Regions from separate parts of the Erwinia sorbitola genome, predicted to be linked through region 2. Evidence: predicted binding sites of a transcription regulator. Region 2 holds the regulator's gene; the other holds the start of a gene.
What was found. The regulator Fur, encoded in region 2, represses iron uptake genes when iron is present. The targets are predictions, from matches to a motif close to ATAATAATGAGAACNACTATCAA.
Positions count from the first base shown of each region.

Region 1 (3,144 bases), 2.1 Mb from region 2:
AAGGATCAGCGACTCATAGCCGCCCCATGAGTATGCCATGCTGAAATGATGGAAGTGGTCGAGATAATGCGCCAGCTGCGTATCGCTCAGTTTCTCCTTCAGTACAAAAGAGAACAGGCCGCTGCTACCGGTAAAATCGCGCTGCCAGAACGCATGGCCCTTACACTGCGGCAGCGCCGGATGATTCACTACCGCTACCTCAGGGCGTTCTGCCAGCCAGTGCGCCACGCGCAGGCTGCTCTCTTCATGCTGGCGCAGGCGCACTGCCAGCGTACGCAGACCCCGGCTGGCCATATAGGCGGTATCTGCGTCGACCATTTGTCCCATCAGATAGGAGTTTTCCCGCAGCTGTTCCCAGCAGCGCGCATTGGCGACTGCCGTGCCGATCATCGCGTCTGAATGACCAATCAGATATTTGGTTCCGGCCTGAATCGAGATGTCCACGCCAAATTCCAGTGCGCGGAATAAGATCCCGGCGCCCCAGGTGTTATCGATCATAATAATCGCTTCAGGGGCTTTACTGCGGATCGCTGCAACGATGGCCGGGACATCCTGTACTTCCATGGTGATCGACGCCGGTGACTCAAGGAACACCACGCGCGTATTCGGCTGCACCAGTTCGGCAATCTCACTGCCAATATTGTGATCAAACCAGGTGGTTGTCACACTCATTTTACTGAGGATTTTGGTACAGAAATCCTGCGTCGGCTCATATACGCTGCCGCTCATCAGCACGTTATCCCCGGCGGAAACAAAGGCGAGAATGGCATTTGCCACCGCCGCTGCACCGCACGGATAGAGCACGCAGCCTGCACCGCCCTCAAGTTCGGTCATCGCTTCCTGAAGTGAAAAGTGAGTCAGGGTGCCACGGCGTCCATAAAATAGTTCGCCGTCTGCCCGCCCGGCAGTGGCGCGTTTCTTATCCGCTACCGAATCAAACACCAGTGATGAAGCCCGCTGGATGACGGCATTAACCGATCCCTGGGTATAACGTTTGCTGCGTCCGGCACGAATCAGTGCGGTCTCAATTTTTTCGCTGGTCATAAAAATCCCGTATCATTTTTACCCTTTTTTCAACGTTAACACGCCAGCCGTTCAGGGGGGTATTCAGCAGGCGGATAAGTGATGAAAATTCACCATCAGTGCGATTTCAGCCAGCAGCGATGAACAAAATGCGCAATAAATAGCCAAAAAGTTGTAAATAGTAATGAGAACTACTATCAATTCCCCGCTGTTTTGGTATGATCCGCGAAGAAATTTTCGCTCTCAGCAATTAGACGTTGGAGACACAGCGTGACAAATGATTTGATGCAGATGGATTTATCCGTCTGGGGCATGTATCAGCATGCAGACATCGTAGTTAAAACGGTGATGATTGGTCTTCTGATGGCATCCGTTGTCACCTGGGCTATTTTCTTCAGTAAAAGTATTGAACTGAGCGCGGCGCGTAAGCGCCTGAAGCGTGAGCAGCAGCAGCTGGCGAATGTTCGCTCGCTGGAAGAAGCGTCACAGGTTTGTGAGGGCTTTAAAGGCCACAGCCTCAGTGCTCTGCTGGTAAAAGAAGCGGAAAATGAGCTGGTGCTCTCTAACGGCTCTGACGATAACAACGGCATCAAAGATCGTACCGGATTCCGCCTTGAGCGCCGCGTTGCAGCTTTCAGTCGTCATGCTGGCCGTGGTAACGGCTTCCTCGCGACCATTGGTGCCATCGCGCCATTCGTCGGTCTGTTTGGTACGGTCTGGGGCATCATGAACAGCTTTATCGGGATTGCCAAAACCCAGACCACCAATCTGGCGGTGGTAGCGCCTGGTATTGCCGAAGCGCTGCTGGCAACCGCTATTGGTCTGGTTGCCGCTATCCCTGCGGTGGTTATCTATAACGTGTTTGCCCGTATGATCGGCAGCTACAAAGCTTCTCTGGGCGACGTAGCGGCACAGGTTCTGCTGTTACAGAGCCGCGACCTTGACCTCGCTGCCAGCGAAGGCGCTCATCGCGTTCAGTCTGCGCAGAAACTGCGGGTAGGTTAAGTATCATGGCAATGCGCTTAAACGAAGATCTCGATAGCAACGGTGAAATGCACGAAATTAACGTGACGCCGTTTATCGACGTCATGCTGGTGCTGCTGATTATTTTTATGGTCGCTGCACCGCTGGCTACCGTTGATGTACGCGTCAATCTGCCTGCTTCCACCAGTGCGCCACAGCCGCGTCCGGATAAACCGGTCTATCTGTCGATCAAAGCCGACCGTCAGCTGTTTATCGGTAACGATGCAGTCACTCCGGAAACGCTGGTGGAAACGCTGACCCAGCAGACCCAGGGCAAGAAAGACACCACCATCTTCTTCCAGGCGGATAAATCAGTGGATTATGAAACCCTGATGAACGTAATGGATAAGCTGCGTCAGGCCGGGTATCTGAAGATTGGTTTGATGGGTATGGAAACCGTCACTAAATAAACCTTCTACCCAGGGGCAGTAAGCCCCGCCCCTGGGTAGCGATCACACCTGAATTGCCGGTTCTTTCAAACGCCGCACCTGATACTGCTTCACCAGCCGCTTAATCACCAGTGAACCCACCAGCCCGCACAGCGCTGCAATTGTCAGCCATACACCCGGCATCGCTTTATCTCCAGTGATATGAATCAGATAGCTGCAAATTGCTGGGGTAAAACCACCAAACAGCGCGGTTGCCAGACTATAGGCCAGCGAGAACCCGGTCGCGCGTACTTCAGCAGGCATCACCTCGGTAAGGTAGACCACCATCGCCCCGTTATAGCTGGCGTAGAGGAAGGAGAGCCACAGCTCGGCTTCCAGCAGATGGGCGAGGCTGGGGGAGCCAACCAGCCAGTGCAGTACCGGCCAGGCGGTGACCACCATCAGCACGGTAAACAGCAGCAGCAGCGGGCGGCGGCCATAGCGATCCGACAGCGAACCCATTACCGGCAGCCAGATAAGATTAGAGACACCCACGCACAGGGTAACAAAGAAGCTCTGCCTGTCGCCCATCATCAGCACAGTCTTACCGAAGGTGGGGGTAAAGGCGGTGATCATATAAAACATCACGGTAGTGGTGACCACCATCAGCATCCCCGCAAGGATCAGCCCCCAGTTACTGCCCACTGAATGCATAATCTGCCCCATAGTC
Region 1 covers NZ_CP046509.1:669,254-672,397, forward strand. The annotation lists gene metC (cystathionine beta-lyase) at 1-1,044, opposite strand, end outside; gene exbB (tol-pal system-associated acyl-CoA thioesterase) at 1,294-2,028, shown strand; gene exbD (TonB system transport protein ExbD) at 2,034-2,456, shown strand; gene GN242_RS03045 (MFS transporter) at 2,499-3,144, opposite strand, start outside.
Region 1: the regulator Fur is predicted to act here: its motif matches at 1,202-1,224, upstream of exbB (tol-pal system-associated acyl-CoA thioesterase).

Region 2 (3,144 bases):
GATCGCACCAGCTATCTGAATCCCTGCCTGGATTCATCATTGCACTTTGCCGATAAAGTTATCAGTGAGATTCAGCTTATGCATCACGAAGCGGGGCAGCCGCTGCGCAGCTGGCACTTCGGCGGTGATGAAGCCAAAAATATCCGTCTTGGTCCAGGCTACACCGATATCAAACGCCCGGAAGCGGGTAAAGGCCAGCTTGATATGAGCAGAGAAGATCTGCCATGGGCAAAATCTCCGGTTTGTCAGGGGATGATCGCCTCAGGAAAGGTAAGCGATCTTGCTCATCTTCCCAGTTATTTTGCACTTAAGGTCAGCGGTTTGCTGAAACAGCATGGCATTAACCGAATGCAGGCATGGCAGGATGGATTAAAAAATGCCGAAGATGCTCACGCATTTGCCACGCCAGAGGTCGCAGTTAACTTCTGGGATACGCTTTACTGGGGTGGTTTCGATACGGTAAATGACTGGGCAAACAAGGGCTATCAGGTGATTATTTCCAATCCTGACTATCTCTATATGGATTTCCCCTATGAGGTGAACCCGCTCGAAAGAGGATATTACTGGGGAACCCGTTTCAGTGACGAGCGGAAAATGTTCAGTTTTGCACCGGATAACCTGCCACAAAATGCGGAAACATCCACAGACCGTGACGGCCATTATTTCAGCGCGAAGTCTGATAAAGCCTGGCCGGGTGCAGCGGGTATGTCAGCCCAGCTGTGGAGTGAAACGGTGAGAACTGATGACAATATGGAATATATGATGTTCCCGCGTCTGTTCTCTCTGGCTGAACGGGCCTGGCATCGTGCCTCCTGGGAGCAGGATTATCAGGCGGGTAAAGAGTATCGGGGCGGTGAGACACACTGGGTTGACCAGCAGGCTCTGCTTCTGGACTGGCAGCGGTTTGCCAATATTCTCGGTCAGCGTGAGTTGGCGAAGCTTGAGAAGCACGGCATCAGATACCGTTTGCCGGTGCCAGGGGCGCGTATTGTAAGCGGAAAGCTTGAAGCTAATACCGCTTTACCTGGGGTGGAGATAGCGTTTAGCACTGATGACGGGAAGAGCTGGCAGCGCTACGACAGGCAAAACCCACCGCTGGTTAAACCTGGGGTGAAAATCCGCAGTGTCAGTGCCGATGGGCAGCGTTTCAGCCGGGAGGAGTCACTGTAAAACAGGTATAAAAAAACCGGTGGTAAACCACCGGTTTTTAACACTGAGTCGTACAGATTATTTATCGTGCAGAGTCTCGTCTTCACGGCAGTCACCCAGCGCACAGTGGCCATACAAATACAGGCTATGATTGCTAAGTTTGATACCGTGACGCGTAGCGATTTCACGCTGACGCTCCTCAATATATTCGTCTCTAAACTCAATGACTTTACCGCAGTCCAGGCAGATCAGATGATCGTGGTGGTGCTGCTGGGTCAATTCGAAAACGGATTTACCGCCTTCAAAATTGTGGCGGGTAACGATCCCCGCGTCATCGAACTGGTTCAGCACACGGTAAACCGTGGCCAGACCGATCTCTTCGCCCATATCAATCAGGCGTTTGTACAAATCTTCCGCACTGACGTGATGGCCCTCTGGTTCCTGAAGCACTTCCAAAATTTTCAGTCGGGGAAGCGTGACTTTCAGGCCGGCCTTCTTTAATGCGGTGTTATTGTCAGTCATGCGGATATTGTCCTGTTACTTTGCTAGTCACTTAGTGGCTGTAAAGCCCTGAACATCGGTCAACGCTAAAGATGAGTGCGTTTCAGTATAGAGCTGATACTGCGAAATGAAAACCTAAAGGGATGCCTGAAACCGCAAGGGATGTAAGGATAAGTGTCGTTACATCCAGGGAAGCGCGCGTCCGAATTATGCCGGGTCAGCATTTCGATTTACACCATCTCACCACTCTTTGAGCGACTCACATTCTCAAAAAGTGGGGCAGGCGCTGAGTAAGCGGGTAACCGATGGGGTTATTGTACAGTTTTGCAGATGAAAGTTACAAACATGTATCTATTACTTCTATAGGAAAAACCACTTGCTTGATGTGAGATAGCTCCCACATCAAGCGGGTGTGGTTATGCTTCGATGATATCTTTCAGCTGAAGTTCATCAGAAATTTGTTTTACCCACTTTTCAACGCGCTCGTTAGTGAGTTCTGGCTGACGATCTTCATCAATGGCAAGACCAAGGAAGTGGTTGTCATCTGCCATGCCTTTAGAGGCTTCGAAGTGATAACCCTCGCTTGGCCAGTGGCCAACAATCACGGCACCATTTGGCTCAATAATGTCGCGAATGGTGCCCATGGCATCGCAGAAATATTCGGAATAGTCTTCCTGATCGCCACAGCCAAACAGCGCTACCAGTTTACCAGTGAAGTCGATCTCTTCCAGCGTCGGGAAGAAGTCATCCCAGTCACACTGGGCTTCACCGTAGTACCAGGTAGGAATACCAAGCAGCAGAATATCAAAGGCTTCAAGGTCTTCTTTGCTGCTTTTAGCAATATCACGAACTTCTGCAACATCTTTCCCCAGTTGCTTCTGGATCATTTTTGCAATGTTTTCGGTATTGCCTGTATCGCTACCAAAGAAAATGCCGACGAGTGCCATGAGTTTAATAACCTCTTGAATCTTAATGATATGGTGACTGCTGATTTTTTAGCAGATATCGCTAATGATAACAGACCGTCGTGAGCGGATAAATCAGTAATGCTGTCAGTTTTGTCGCTGAGTGCTAAGGCCCCGATACAATCAGGACTGGTGGCGTTGCAACTGTTCCAGCAGCATCTCTTCGATCAGCTCACTGCGGCTCATATTGCGCTCCAGCGCCAACTGATTCAGGACATCAACCGCGTCACTGTTCATTTTTAGCTCGACACGCTTCAGGCCGCGCACTTTATCGCGTTTGAGCTGGTTGCGTTTGTTGATACGCAGCTGCTCATCACGCGTCAGCGGATTAGTCTTGGGTCGTCCCGGACGCCGTTCATCTGCAAACAGATCGATCGTCGTGCGGTCCGTGTTCTCTTTTGCCATAGGAATCGTAATACTGAAGGCTGGATTGCTGATGAATAGGGCCGTTATGCCGCCTGATAAGGCGCAGCGGCAAAATTTTAGCGCGCCATCATACCCCAGCGAAAGAGGTGACGACAATCATTTA
Region 2 covers NZ_CP046509.1:3,262,437-3,265,580, reverse strand. The annotation lists gene GN242_RS14740 (beta-N-acetylhexosaminidase) at 1-1,170, shown strand, start outside; gene fur (ferric iron uptake transcriptional regulator) at 1,228-1,671, opposite strand; gene fldA (flavodoxin FldA) at 2,067-2,597, opposite strand; gene ybfE (LexA regulated protein) at 2,739-3,020, opposite strand.